One region of the Nocardiopsis yanglingensis genome, then DNA from elsewhere that is predicted to be linked to it. Evidence: riboswitches for the same ligand, from Rfam matches in the RefSeq annotation. Region 1 holds a riboswitch; the other holds the start of a gene.
What was found. Region 1 has a riboswitch for glycine ahead of gcvP (aminomethyl-transferring glycine dehydrogenase). Riboswitches for the same ligand answer to the same signal wherever they lie in the genome.

Region 2: it holds a riboswitch for glycine, as region 1 does, so the genes downstream of both, ACJ7C5_RS08535 (trimeric intracellular cation channel family protein) here and gcvP (aminomethyl-transferring glycine dehydrogenase) in region 1, are expected to answer to the same signal.

The regions. Positions count from the first base shown of each region.
Region 1 is NZ_JBJNRH010000009.1:188,925-196,350, forward strand. It holds gene ACJ7C5_RS13835 (amino acid permease) at 40-1,407, shown strand; gene ACJ7C5_RS13840 (VOC family protein) at 1,552-1,962, shown strand; gene gcvP (aminomethyl-transferring glycine dehydrogenase) at 2,055-4,922, opposite strand; glycine riboswitch at 4,985-5,087, opposite strand; gene ACJ7C5_RS13850 (multidrug effflux MFS transporter) at 5,387-6,613, shown strand; gene ACJ7C5_RS13855 (siderophore-interacting protein) at 6,755-7,426, shown strand, end outside.
Region 2 is NZ_JBJNRH010000004.1:204,892-212,317, reverse strand. It holds gene ACJ7C5_RS08565 (glutathione S-transferase family protein) at 1-141, opposite strand, end outside; gene ACJ7C5_RS08560 (NYN domain-containing protein) at 256-1,035, opposite strand; gene ACJ7C5_RS08555 (NAD(P)/FAD-dependent oxidoreductase) at 1,158-2,438, shown strand; gene ACJ7C5_RS08550 (hypothetical protein) at 2,542-2,997, opposite strand; gene ACJ7C5_RS08545 (nuclear transport factor 2 family protein) at 3,002-3,433, opposite strand; gene ACJ7C5_RS08540 (GIY-YIG nuclease family protein) at 3,555-3,830, opposite strand; glycine riboswitch at 3,871-3,960, shown strand; glycine riboswitch at 3,974-4,077, shown strand; gene ACJ7C5_RS08535 (trimeric intracellular cation channel family protein) at 4,162-4,779, shown strand; gene ACJ7C5_RS08530 (MdtA/MuxA family multidrug efflux RND transporter periplasmic adaptor subunit) at 5,119-6,285, shown strand; gene ACJ7C5_RS08525 (multidrug efflux RND transporter permease subunit) at 6,282-7,426, shown strand, end outside.

The sequences.
Region 1 (7,426 bases):
GTAAGGTGTCGCCCCTGTAGCCCGCCGCCAGCCCCGCCGATGCCCAACTCGATTCCGACCGCTTCGCCGTCCCGCCTCGGACATTCGCTCAAGCCCCGCCAGCTGATCATGATGGGCCTGGGCAGTGCCATCGGCGCCGGCCTGTTCCTCGGCTCGGGCGTGGGTGTGCAGGCGGCCGGTCCGGCGGTGCTGGTGTCGTACCTGGTCGCTGGTGCGCTGGTGATCATCGTGATGAACGCGCTGGGTGAGATGGCGGCGGCCAAGCCCACCAGCGGCGCGTTCTCGGTGTATGCAGCCGACGCCATGGGCGCCACCGCAGGCGCCACGGTCGGCTGGTTGTGGTGGGTGCAGCTGGTGATCGTGATCGCCGCCGAGGCGGTAGGCGCGGCCGGGCTGCTGGCCACGGTCTGGCCTGCGGTGCCGGTACCGATGGCAGCGCTGGCGTTCATGCTGTTCTTCACCGCGATCAACCTGCTCGGGGTGAAGAACTTCGGCGAGTTCGAATTCTGGTTCGCCATCCTCAAGGTGGCGGCGATTCTGGCCTTCATCGCCATCGGCGTGGCGCTGCTGATGGGCTGGCTGCCGCAGGTGGCCTCGCCGGGCCTGAGCAACTTCACCGAGCACGGTGGCTTCGCCCCGAAGGGCCTGGCCGGTATTGGCGCTGCACTGCTGGTTGTCGTTTTTGCCTTCGGTGGTACCGAGATCGTGGCCGTTGCGGCGGCGGAGACCGAAGACCCGGAACGCAGCATTGCCCGTGCCATCCGCACGGTGGCCTGGCGCATCCTGGTGTTCTACATCGGCTCGCTGAGCGTGATCATCGCCGTGGTGCCGTGGACCAGCGAGGCACTGAAGTCGCCGTTCGCTGCGGTGCTGGATATCGCCCGCATTCCGGGCGCCGGCACCGCCATTACCCTGATCGCGGTGATCGCGCTGCTGTCGGCGCTCAATGCCAACCTCTACGGCGCCTCGCGCATGATGTATTCGCTGGCGCAGCGTCGTGAAGCGCCGGCCGTGTTGGGCTGGACCGATCCGCGCCAGGTGCCGGTGATCGCCGTGCTGGCCAGCGTGCTGTTCGGCTTTGCCGCCACGGTGATGGAACTGCTGTTCCCGGACCGGGTGCTGCCGGTGCTGCTGAACATCGTCGGTTCCACCTGCCTGCTGGTGTGGACGCTGTCGCTGGTCTCGCAGCTGGTGCTGCGCCGCCGCGCGGATCGCCTGGGCACCCGCCTGCCGTTCCGCATGGCCGGCTTCCCGTGGCTGACCTGCTGCGCGCTGGCGATTCTGGCACTGATCTTCGGCCTGCTGTTGAGCGAGTCGCACACCCGCCTGCAGTTCCTGTCGATGGTGGCACTGACTGCCACGATCGCCGCCAGCAGCGCCATCGCACGGCGCATGCGCGAGGCGTGATCCCCGTTGTAGAGCCGACCCTACGGTCGGCTGCTGTCTGTGCAGTCTCCAGCCGAGCATGGGCTCGGCTCTACAGCAGGCATACATCCGCCGTGCCATCCTGATTGCGTGGGCCGTCGCCGGCCCGTCGACCAGGAGTACCGCATGCTGCGCAGCCGTCCCTTCCTGATGTTCACCGGCCAGGCCGAGGCCGCCCTGGCCCTGTACGCCGAGGCCTTCGCCGATTTCCGCCTGCTGGCAATGCAGCGCCATCCGGACGGCGCCGGCGCTGGCGTACCCGGACAGGTCCGCCAGGCCATTTTCCTGCTCGGTGGCACCCACTACCTGTGCTTCGACAGCCTTGACGTGCACGACTTCACCTTCTCGCCGTCGATCTCGTTGTTCGTGGAGTGCTCCGGCGCCGAACAGTTCGAGCGTGCCGCGCGCGTGCTGGGCGAGGGCGGGCATTGGTTGATGCCGGTGGGCGATTACGAATTCAGCAACCGCTACGGCTGGGTGCAGGACCGCTTCGGCGTGTCGTGGCAGTTGAGCCTGGGCCAGATGCCGGACCCGTGATCGGATGTGTGTGGGTGTGGACCTTGGTCCACACGCCCTTATGAAAACGGCCCGCTTGCGCGGGCCGTTTTCTTTACCAATGCAGTGAGGAATCAAGCCTCGACTTCATCATCCTTGTAGGCATCGACCGGGATGCAGGCGCACATCACGTTCTTGTCGCCGTACACGTTGTCCACACGCGCCACCGGCGGCCAGTACTTGCTCTGCTTCAGGCTGGCCAGCGGGAAGGCGGCAAGTTCGCGCGGGTAGGCGTGGGTCCACTCGCTCGCGGTCACTGCGGTGGCAGTGTGCGGTGCGTTCTTCAGCGGGTTGTCCTCGCGATCCAGGCGGCCGTCTTCGATCGCAGTGATTTCCTCGCGGATCTGGATCATCGCGTTGATGAAGCGATCCAGTTCGTGCAGCGATTCGCTCTCGGTCGGCTCCACCATCAGCGTGCCGGCCACCGGGAAGCTCAGGGTCGGGGCATGGAAGCCGAAGTCGATCAGGCGCTTGGCCACGTCCTCGGCACCGATGCCGCTGGTCTTTTCCAGCGGGCGCACGTCCAGGATGCACTCGTGCGCCACCAGGCCGTTGCGGCCGGTATACAGAGTCTTGAAGTGCGGAGCCAGGCGCTTGGCGATGTAGTTGGCGTTGAGCTGCGCGACCTGGGTGGCCTTGCGCAGGCCATCGCGGCCCATCATCGCGATGTACATCCAGCTGATCGGCAGGATCGAGGCGCTGCCGAAGCTGGCTGCGCTGACCATGCCGACCGGGCCGTGGTCACCCAGCTTGCCGGGCAGGAACGGGGCCAGGTGCTCCTTGACCGCACACGGACCGACGCCCGGGCCGCCACCGCCGTGGGGGATGCAGAAGGTCTTGTGCAGGTTCAGGTGCGAAACGTCCGAACCCCACTTGCCCGGCTTGGCCACGCCGACCAGGGCGTTCATGTTGGCGCCGTCGGTGTACACCTGGCCGCCGTGCTTGTGGATGATCTCGCAGATCTCCACCACCTCTTCCTCGAACACGCCGTGCGTGGACGGGTAGGTCATCATGATCGCGGCCAGGCGGTCGCTGTACTTTTCGGCATTGAGGCGGATGTCCTCGACATCGACGTTGCCGTTGGCATCGGTCTTGGTGACCACCACCTTCATGCCGCACATCTGTGCCGAGGCCGGGTTGGTGCCGTGCGCCGAGTCCGGAATCAGGCAGATATCGCGATGTTCCTCACCGCGCGAGCGGTGGTAGGCGCGGATCGCCAGCAGGCCGGCGTACTCGCCCTGCGCGCCGGAGTTCGGCTGCAGGCTGACTGCGTCGTAGCCGGTGCATTCCACCAGCATCGCTTCCAGCGTGTCGATCAGTTCCTTGTAACCCAGCGCCTGGTCGGCCGGCACCAGCGGATGGATCTGCGAGAACTCCGGCCAGGTCACCGGGATCATCTCGGCGGTGGCGTTGAGCTTCATGGTGCACGAGCCCAGCGGGATCATCGTGCGGTCCATCGCCAGGTCCTTGTCGGCCAGTGAGCGAAGGTAGCGCAGCAGTTCGTGCTCGCTGTGGTGGGTGTTGAACACCGGGTGGGTCAGGAACGCGGACTGGCGCAGCAGGCCGGCCGGCAGCGCATCGGCGGTGCGGGCATCCAGCGCATCGACATCCAGCGTGGCACCGAACACGGCAGCCACGGCAACGATGTCGGCGCGGGTGGTGGTTTCGTCCAGGCTGATGCCGACCGAGTCGCTGTCGATCGCGCGCAGGTTGTAGCCGGCGGCGCGGGCCTTGGCATGGATCTCATCGGCGTGCACGCCGGTGACATGCAGGGTGTCGAAGAAGTCTCCACCGACCTGCACACCGGCGTTGCGCAGCGCGGCGGCCAGGATCGAGGCCAGGCGATGGGTGCGGCGGGCGATGCGGGTCAGGCCTTCCGGGCCGTGGTAGACGGCATACATCGACGCCATCACCGCCAGCAGCACCTGTGCGGTACAGATGTTGGACGTGGCCTTCTCGCGGCGGATGTGCTGCTCGCGGGTCTGCAGGGTCAGGCGGTAGGCCGGGTTGCCCTGGGCATCGACCGAGACGCCGATCAGGCGGCCCGGCATCGAGCGCTTGTAGGCATCGCGGCAGGCCATGAAGGCCGCGTGCGGGCCACCGAAGCCGAACGGCACGCCGAAACGCTGGCTGTTGCCGACCACGATGTCCGCGCCCCATTCGCCGGGGGCTGCCAGCAGGGTGAGGGCCAGCAGGTCGGTGGCCACGGCCACCAGGCCGCCGCGCGCGTGCACGGCATCGACCAGCGCCTTGTAGTCGCCGACCTGGCCGAAGGTATCCGGATACTGCAGCAGCAGGCCGAAGGCTTCCGCTTCCAGCGCTTCGGCCGGAGTGCCGACGCGCAGCACGATGCCCATGGGCTCGGCGCGGGTGCGCAGCAGTTCCAGCGTCTGCGGGTGCACGGCGTCGTGCACGAAGAAGGTGTCCGACTTCGACTTGGCCGAACGCTTGGCCAGGGTCATCGCTTCGGCGGCGGCAGTGGCTTCGTCCAGCAGCGAGGCGTTGGCGATTTCCATGCCGGTGAGGTCGGCGCACAGGGTCTGGAAGTTGATCAGCGCTTCCATGCGGCCCTGCGAGATTTCCGCCTGGTACGGGGTGTAGGCGGTGTACCAGGCTGGGTTTTCCAGGATGTTGCGCAGGATCACGTTCGGCGTGTGGGTGCCGTAGTAGCCCTGGCCGATGAAGCTGCGCAGCACGGTGTTCTTGTCGGCGATCGCACGGATCTTCGCCAGTGCCTGCACTTCGGTCATCGACTCCGGCAGCGCCAGCGGCGCCGGCGACTTGATCTTGGCCGGCACGATGGCATCGGTCATGCCATCCAGCGACGCGTGGCCGACGACATCGAGCATCTGCGCGATCTCGGCGTCGTTGGGGCCGATGTGGCGCTCGACGAACGCATTGTGGTGCTCGAGCTCACGCAGGGAAGGGGTGTTCTGGGACATGGCGAAGGATCCGTCAGGAAAGGGCACACGCACGGGCACAAGCCGCCGGTCGGCGGTCTGCGGGGCGCCCCTCTGTCCTTTTGCCTGAGAGTTTGGAAGCGCAGCGAACCGCAGCTTCGTGCCCCTTCGGCGCCGGATCGAACCGGTCTCTCCAGAGTTCTGTTACGGGTGGTATCGGGCCTGAGCGATTACGGGCGTTGCGCCTTCGGCAGCGGTGTTCCGCTTCTCCCACCGTGTTGCCCGCTGATTATAGCCCGTTGCGGGCCCGCCGGCCGCCTCCAGGCACGGCCACCGCGCCTGAATGGCCGATGGCCCGGCCGTGCGTTTTGTGCACCGCTGCATGGCATCGGGCGCAATCCCCACCTATGATGGGCGGATACCCCAATTCATCTGGCGCCGTCCCTGCAGAAGGGGACCGGCGCCCGCCGTGCGTGCCGCGCATGGCCCTGCCGGACGCCCTCCCCATGACCGCCGCTGTTGCTCCCTCCACCCGTCGCATGGCCCTGCTGCTCGCCGGCCTGGCCATGTTCGGTCCGTTCTCGATCGACACCATCTTTCCGGCGTTCCCGCAGCTGGCCCAGCGCCTGGCGGTGGACGAGGTGGCGGTGCAGCAGACCATCAGCGTGTACCTGCTGTTCTATGGCCTGATGAGCCTGGCGCATGGCCCGCTGTCCGATGCCTGGGGCCGCAAGTGGGTGATCCTCGGCGGCCTGGTGGTGTTCGTCGGCGCTTCGGTTGGCTGTGCGCTGTCCACCGACCTGACCACGCTGCTTGCGTTCCGCGCGCTGCAGGGCCTGTCGGCAGGTGTCGGCATGATCGTCGGTCGTGCGGTGATCCGCGATCTCTACCATGGCCACGACGCGCAGCGCCTGATGAGCCAGGTGTCGATGCTGTTCGGCATCGCCCCGGCGATCGCACCGATCATCGGCGGCTGGATCCTGCTCAGCGGCGCCGGCTGGCCACTGATCTTCTGGTTCCTGGTGGTGTTCGCGCTGGTGCTGCTGGCGGCGACCGCACGCTATCTGCCGGAAACCCATCCGGTGGAGGCACGGGTGCCGTTGTCGCCGCGCACGTTGATGCGTGATTACCTGCGCATCGGCTTCAACCCGCGCTTCCTGCGCCTGGCGCTGGCCGGCAGCATCGGCTTCGGTGGCATCTTCCTGTACATCTCCTCGGCGCCGGTGTTCGTGATGCAGCACCTGCATCTGGGCGAGGGCGGCTTCGCCTGGCTGTTCATCCCCACCATCGGCGGCATGACCACCGGCTCGTTCCTGTCCGGGCGCATGGCCGGGCACACCACGCCCACCCGCCAGGTCGCCATCGGTTTCGTCCTGTGCGCGCTGTCGGTGCTCCTGAACGTCGGCTACGTGGCGCTGGCCCCGCAGTTCGTGCTGCCGTGGGCGGTGCTGCCGATCTTCCTGGGCGGCATGGGCATGGCGCTGATTTTCCCGATCCTGGCGCTGGCGGTGCTGGACATGTACCCGCACCAGCGCGGCCTGGCCTCGTCGCTGCAGGCGTTCGTGCAGCTGATGATCAGCACCGTGGTGGCCGGCGTGGTATCGCCGCTGCTGAGCGCCAGCCCGCTGCACCTGGCGCTGGGCCAGGCCGCCTTCTTCGGTGCTGGTTTTGTGTTCTGGTACTGGGAACACCAACGTGAACGCGCGGCGCAGGCAGTCTGCACGGGTCACTGAGCAGCGTGCAGGGGTAGGGCAGGCCGCGACGCCGGCAGCGCTTGCGACGGGAAACCACCGGACTAGGCTGGGCACTCCAGCCAGCCGGTGCGTGGATGCACGACAGCCAGCCAATCCGATGTCGTTGCATGAGGTTCCCCCATGGCTGCGAAGCAGACCTACCGCCTGTTCGAGGTGGCGCTGAAGGAGCGCCGCGTTCTCTCCCCTTCCCTGGACCGCATGGTGTTCACTGGTGCCGACGTGGCGCGGATGAAGACCGAAGGCCCGGACCAGCGCATCAAGGTGTTCTTCCCCTTGCCCGGCCAGGACCTGCCGCAGGTCCCCAGCGGCGAGGACTGGTACCCGCGCTACCGGGCGCTGCCGGATGATCAGCGCCCGCCGATGCGCACCTACACGATCCGCCAGCTACGCGCCGAGCAGGGCGAGGTCGACGTCGATTTCGTCATCCACGGCGTGACCGGGCCCGCTTCGCGCTGGGCCATGCATGCACGGCCGGGAGACCGTGTGGTGCTGCTGGCCCCGGACGCCGACTGCGCCGAGAGCAGCGAAGGCTGGGAGTGGAAACCGCCGGTCGGCATTGGCCAGGTGCTGCTGGTGGCCGATGAAACCGCGTTGCCTGCGGTGGCCGGCATCCTTGAGGAGCTGTCGGCCATGGTGGACCCACCGCGCACGCTGGCACTGCTGGAGGTGGCGCAGCCCGGTGATGCGGTGCACCTGAAGGCGCCCTCCAGTGCCGAGCTGGTCTGGCTTCCGCGCGGGCAGGCCGCCTACGGACAGCCGTTGCTGCAGGCGGTGCAGGCGCGGTTGGCAGCG
Region 2 (7,426 bases), on a different contig from region 1:
CATCGCCTGGTACTCCGGCGTCTGCGTGCCGCCATGGCTGCCACCGACTTCGATGGATTCATACGGCAGGCCGATCTCCTCGGCGCACCACAGCACCTTGCGGACGTTACTGGAATTGCGGCGGCCCCAGATCTTCAACATGCGGGTTTTTTCCTTGCTGGCAATGCGAGCGGCAACGATACGCCTGATCGGAGTGGGTGTGTGGGTGGCCGATGTGGAATCGGGCACCTGCGCGCTGCCGGCCAGCGGCCGGCACTACCGGTTCTTTTTCGGCAACGCGCGTACGTAGGACGACTTGCCGTCCTTCTTCAGCTCGAACAGGCCGATCGCCGCCAGCAGGTCACTGAGCTTGCCGTAACCGTAGTTGCGCGGATCGAACGAAGCCTGGTTGCCGATCTGGCTGCCAACCGGCCCCAGATGCGACCAGCCATCCTCGCCCTCGGCCGAGGACACCGCGCGGCGCAGCATCTTCACCAGCCGGGTGTCACTGCGCATTTCCGCACCGCTCTTGCGTGGCCGGGCATCGTCGTTGGCCACGGGCTCGTTCGATGCCTGTTCGCTGGAGGCCTGTTCGGCATCCGGCACGCTGGCATGGGTCTGGCCCAGCGCTTCCAGGTAGGTGAACTTCGAGCACGCGTTGACGAACGGCTCCGGGGTTTTCTTCTCCCCGAAGCCATAGACCTTCACGCCGTCGGTCAGCAGGCGCATCACCATGGGGGTGAAATCGGCATCGCTGGACACGATGGCGAAGCCATCGAGATTGCGCGCGTACAGCAGGTCCATGGCGTCGATCACCATCGCCATGTCTGAAGCATTCTTGCCCTTGCTGTAGGCGAACTGCTGGATCGGGCGGATCGCGTACTCGTGCAGCACCGCTTCCCAGCCCTTCAACCGCGGGCTCTTCCAGTTGCCGTAAGCACGGCGAACGTTGGCCACGCCGTAGCGGGCGACTTCGGCCAGGACCTCGTCGATCTTCGATGCCGGCGCATTGTCGGCGTCGATCAACAGGGCGATGCGCTTTTCCGGTTCGCTCATGGGCTCCTCACGGGCCGTTGCCTGAACCCGAGTATCGCCGATCCATGCGGGCGCTGACGTGACAGGGGGCCATCATGCGAAGATGCCAGGCGCTTCCCCCATGCCCCCACTGGAGTGAGTCGATGAGTCGCGAGCGCGTTCCCCACCTGGTTGTTGTCGGCGGCGGTTTTGCCGGTCTCTGGGCCACCCGTGCCCTGGCCCGCGAGCGCATACGCATCACCCTGGTCGACCGCCGCAACCATCACCTGTTCCAGCCGCTGCTGTACCAGGTGGCCACCGCCGGCCTGTCCGCGCCGGATATCGCCGCACCGCTGCGCCACATCCTCGGCCACCAGCGCAATGTGGAAGTCCGCCTCGGCGAAGTGGTGACCATCGACAAGCAGGCCCGGCAGATCCGCATGGCCGATGGCAGCACGCTGGACTACGACAGCCTGCTGTTGGCTACCGGCGCCACCCACGCCTACTTCGGCAACGACCAGTGGGCCGATGATGCCCCGGGCCTGAAGACGCTGGACGATGCCATCGCATTGCGCCGCAAGCTGCTGCTGGCCTTCGAGCGCGCCGAGGCCGAACCGGACCCGGCGAAGAAGGCCGCATGGCTGAGCTTTGCCGTGGTGGGTGGTGGACCTACCGGCGTCGAACTGGCCGGCACTCTGGCCGAGATCGCGCGGCATACGCTGCGCAACGAGTTCCGCCACATCGACCCGGCCAGCGCCAAGGTGCGGCTGGTCGAAGCTGGCCCACGCGTGTTGTCTTCGTTCCCGGAAGTGCTTTCGCTGAAAGCACGCCGGCAGCTGGAAAAACTGGGCGTGGAAGTGCTGACGGGTACCCCGGTGAGCGACATCGACAGCCAGGGCTTCAAGCTCGGTGAGCAGTTCGTGCCGGCACGCACGGTGGTCTGGGCCGCCGGTGTGGCCGCTTCACCGCTGGCGCGCACCCTGGACGTGCCGCTGGACCGCGCCGGCCGCGTGCAGGTGCAACCCGATCTCACCCTGCCCGGCCACCCGGAACTGTTCGTGGCCGGCGATCTGGCCGCACTGAACCAGGCCAACGGCAAGCCGGTACCCGGCGTGGCCCCTGCCGCCAAGCAGATGGGCAAGTACGTGGCCGAGGTGATCCGCGCGCGCCTGCATGGCAAGGCCGCACCGGGGCCGTTCAAGTACGCCGACTTCGGCAACCTGGCCACCATCGGCCGCATGGCCGCGATCGTGCACCTGGGCCGGCTGCAGCTTTCCGGCGTGCTGGCCTGGTGGTTCTGGCTGGCCGCGCACGTGTTCTTCCTGATCGGCTTCCGCAACCGCATCGTGGTGCTGCTGAACTGGGCCGTGGCGTACTGGAGCTACCAGCGCAGCGCGCGCATCATCTTCGGTGATGATCAGGAAGACCGGCGGCCGAGGCGCTAGGGCCGAAGACGGACACGGGTTCTCTGCCTGGGAGTAGATCCACGCCATGCGTGGATGGATGTCTGTGCAGGCCGCATGGAGCTCATCCACGCATGGCGTGGCCCTACTGCCTCATCGGACCACCTGGCACCCGCCGTTTCGACCAGGTGCGGCAGAAATCCTCCTTCCTTGCGGTATCGGCAATCTGCGCGGTACTCCAATGCCGGGTGATCCAGATCGTCAACGCGGTGCTGCTCAGATGCCAGCGCAGCATGCCGTGCCGAGGCTGTCGCCACAGGTGGCGTCGGGCAATCCAGAAGGCCTCCCGCTCCACTTCAGGCACCTTCTTCTGCATCACTTCCTTGTCGAAGAACTGCGCGGCGAAGCGCCAGGGGTTCATCGGCTGGTATGCCGCCCGTGGTTCACTGCTGCACGCAGCCACACCGCTGGGCGCGCGGTCCGCCGGCTTCGGCCGGCCTTTCACCAATGCCAGCCCGAGCAGGTACAGCAGGCCAGGCAGCAGTGCGATGCCGGCGACCAACACGATGACTGACAGCCATGCTTTCCCCGCGGCACGCATCGCTCTACGGCGCCTTCGGTTTCGGGTACCACAGCGCGTTGACGATGACCCAGCGCTGGTCGAAGCGCCCCATGTGGAAGTAATCGACGAACCACGGGGTTTCCAGCCGCACCGAGGCGGCGTTGCCGGTCACGTCCAGCACGGTGCAGCGGCGGTCCCATTGATCCTTCGGGGTCTTCAGCGCGCCCTGCTTCGTCAACGCGACCAGCTCTTCCTTCGACATGCGGCGCAGGCCCAGGCGTTCGTCGGGTGTATCGCCGAGCACCGCGCGCTTGGCCAGGTCCGGGTGCAGGGAGCGGGCGACGCGCTGCGGGTCGGCTTCCAGCTGGCCGTCGACGTAGTCGTGGCAGGTGGCTTCGATGGCCGCGATCGTGGCCGGGTCGGCAGCGGGGCTCGTTGCTGCGGAGAGAGCGAACAGCAGGGCAATCGTGGACATCCGGGTCTCCGGCTCTGGGCGCGGAGCGATCATCGCATGGGCCGGGCAGCCCATCCACGCATGGCGTGGCTCTACTGGGACCGGCGCTGTCGGCAGGCCGGAGCCGAGCGTGGGCGTGGATCTACAGAAGCGTTTCGGCTGGCGCCTGCAACCAGGCCAGCTTGCGTTCGCGCGGCTGTTGCTTGAGCTGCCACTCGGCCCGCGAGGCGGCAGCCCGGTCCGGGTACTCGCGTACGGCCAGCACGCGCAGCGGCGGCCGCGCCCGGGTGTAGCGCGCGCCCTTGCCGGCCTGGTGGGCAGCGAAACGCGCGTCCACGTCGGTGCTGATGCCGGCGTAATAGCTGCCATCGCGGCATTCGAGCAGGTACAGGAACCAGGGGCGGAGGGACGGGGCCATGGCCGGATTATGCCGTGCTGCACTGCAGCGGATATACTGGCGGCCGAATGCAGGAGAGAGGCGCCGCGCTGGCGCCCGCCGAAGGCGCAGGCTCCCATGATCGCTCAGGCCGGTGGGCTGGAATCCCACCAACCATGCATTCGACTCGCCGAGCTGGAGAGAGGTCACCGGGCACGCCCGGGACGATCCGCCGAAGGGGCACGCGGCCAACGCCGCTGAACTCTCAGGCAAAAGGACAGCGGGAGCGGCACCGGTCATCGTCATCCCGTCATTGCGCAGGCAGTGGCGGTATATGCGCATGGCCGGCCCCACCGCGCCCGGAGCCTGCCCCATGCTGTTGTCCATCATCTACCTGATCGCCATTTCCGCCGAAGCCATGACCGGCGCGCTGTCCGCCGGCCGCCGCCGCATGGACCTGTTCGGCGTGGTCATGATCGCCTGCGTCACCGCCCTCGGTGGTGGTTCGCTGCGCGACATCCTGCTCGGCCACTACCCGCTGGGCTGGGTGAAGCATCCCGAGTACCTGGGCTTCACCGTGTGTGCGGCGCTGATCGCCACCTGGGTCGCACGCTGGATGCACCACTTCCGACGCACCTTCCTGGTACTCGATGGCCTGGGCCTGATCGCCTTCACCCTGATCGGCTGCTCGATCGCACGTGAGGCCGGCCATGCCATGCCGATCGTGCTGATTGCCGGCATGCTGACCGGCGCCTTCGGCGGCGTGCTGCGCGACATCCTCTGCAACGAGGTGCCGCTGATCTTCCAGAAAGAGCTGTACGCGATCATCGCGCTGCTGACCGGCGCGGCCTACCTGTTGCTGCTGCACTGGGGCGTGGCCGACGCTACCGCGATCCTGTGCTGCCTCGGCGGTGGCTTCGCGCTGCGCCTGCTGGCGATCCATTACCGCTGGGAAATGCCGAAGTTCGTCTATCACGACGAAGTGCATTGATTGCTTGACGGTAGTGCCGGGCGGGGGGCCGCCCCCCCCCCCCCCCCCCCCCCCCCCCACTACCGGGGGCGCGCCCCCCGCCCCCCCCCCCCCCCCCCCCCCCCCCCGGCGGGGGGGGGCCCCCCCCCCCCCCCGCCACTACCGCTTGCGTTGCATGACGTTGGTCATGCGGCATTGGCCGGGGTGATTGGCTACCATTGTCGCCCCGTCGCTGCTGCGACGGCATCCAGCCACGCCGCGCCCGCGGCCCCGCCAGACACTCCCTCCCCGCTGCCCGTGATGCCGTGAACGCACCGACGGGCCCGCATGTCCCTGCGCGCGCAGGGCGCAGGATGCCCCATGTCTGTCGCCGAAAATTCCCGTTTCCGTCGTGCCCGCCCGCTGTGGGCGGTGCTGGCCATCGCCCTCGTCGCCCTTCTGGCGTGGTGGCTCTGGCCCCGGAATGGCGCCGGCAGCAGCGACGATGCGTCGGGCAAGACGGTGCCGGTACGCGTGGCGCGTGCCAGCGCCGAGCCGCTGGTGCTGCGCCTGAAGGCGGTCGGTACGGTCACCCCCCTGCACAGTGTGGTGGTACGCAGCCGCGTGGATGGCGAGCTGCTGCGCCTGCACTTCCAGGAAGGCCAACAGGTGAAAGCCGGCGACCTGCTGGCGCAGATCGACCCACGTCCGTATGAGGTGAAGCTGGCACAGGCCCAGGGTACCCAGCAGCAGAATCTGGCCGAGCTGGAAAACGCCGAACGCCAGCTGCAGCGCTACCGCGAACTGCAGAAGCAGAACTACGTGTCCGGGCAGGAACTGAGCGACCAGCAGAGCAAGGTGCGCCAGCTGCAGGGCCGCCGCCTCAGCGATCAGGCGTCTGTTGACGAAGCGCGCCTGCAGCTGCAGTACACCCGCATCGTCGCCCCGGTCAGTGGCCGCGTCGGGCTGCGCCGGCTGGACGTGGGCAACCTGGTGCGTGCCAGCGATGCCGAAGGCCTGGTGACGCTGGCGCAGACCGCTCCGATCAGCGTGCTGTTCACCGTGCCCGAACCCGAGCTGCCCGCGCTGCTCGATGCCGTGCAGGCACAACCGGCGCTGGCAGTGGAAACCTGGGACCGCGAAGAACGCCGGCAGCTTGCCAGTGGCGCGCTGTCCAGCGTCGACAACCGCATCGATACCACCACCGGCACGCTGAAACTGCGTGCGCACTTCGACAACCACGACCTGGCCCTGTTCCCCAACCAGTTCGTCAACGTACGCCTGCAGCTGGGCGAGCAGCCCGCGCTGCTGATTCCCGATGCCGCCGTGCAGTTCGGCAGCCAGGGCAACTACGTGCATATCGTCGACAAGGACAGCAAGGCACAGCGCCGCACCGTGGTGCTCGGTCCGGCTGATGATGGACGCGTGGCCGTGCGCTCCGGGCTGGCCGCAGGGGACAAGGTGGTAATCGAAGGCATCGACGGGCTGGAAGACGGCACGGCGGTGGAGATCATCACCGAGGAGGCCGCGACCAAGGCCGGCGCATGAACCTCTCGCGCCCCTTCATCCTGCGCCCGGTTGCAACGACTCTCCTGATGGTGGCGCTGCTGCTGTCCGGCGTACTGGCCTACCGCCTGCTCCCGGTGGCCGCACTGCCGCAGGTCGACTATCCGATCATCCAGATCACCACGTTGTACCCCGGTGCCAGCCCGGAACTGACCACACGCACCATCACCGCGCCGCTGGAACGCCAGCTCGGGCAGATTCCTGGTCTGAAGCAACTGTCGTCGACCAGTTCCGGTGGCGCCTCGGTCATCACCCTGCAGTTCGGGCTGGAGGTGTCACTGGGCGTGGCCGAGCAGGACGTGCAGGCCGCCATCAACGCGGCGGGCAGCTTCCTGCCCGACGACCTGCCGGTGCCGCCGGTGTACCGCAAGGTCAACCCGGCCGACACCCCGATCCTGACTCTGGCGGTGACCTCGCAGGGACTGTCGCTGCCGCAGGTGCACGACCTGGTCGACACCCGCATCGCCCAGCGCCTGGCGCAGCTGCCCGGCGTCGGCCTGGTCAGCCTGGCCGGCGGCCAGCGCCCCGCGGTGCGCATCCAGGTCAATCCAGCGGCACTGGCCGCCAACGGCCTGGGCATGGACCACATCCGTACCGCGATTGCTGCGGCCAACGTCAACCTGCCCAAGGGCAGCTTCGATGGCCCGATCCGCGCGGTGATGCTCGACGCCAACGATCAGATGCGCAGCGTGGCCGAATACCGCGCGCTGGTACTGGCCTGGCGTGACGGCGCGCCGCTACGGCTGGGCGATGTGGCCACCATCAGCGATGGCGCCGAGAACCGGCAGCTGGCCGCTTGGAGCGGCACCACCCCGGCGGTGCTGGTGAACATCCAGCGCCAGCCCGGTGCCAACGTGATCGCCGTGGTCGAGCAGGTGCGTACGCTGCTGCCGCAGCTGCAGGCCACGCTGCCGGCCGGCGTGCAGATGAACGTGCTGAGTGACCGCACCGAATCGATCCGTGCGTCGGTGCGCGGCGTGCAGAAGGAACTGGTACTGGCCATCGGCCTGGTGGTGCTGGTCACCTGGGTGTTCCTGCGCAATCTGCCGGCCACGCTCATTCCCAGCGTCGCGGTGCCGCTGTCGCTGGTCGGCACCTTCGCGGTGATGCTGCTGGCCGGCTA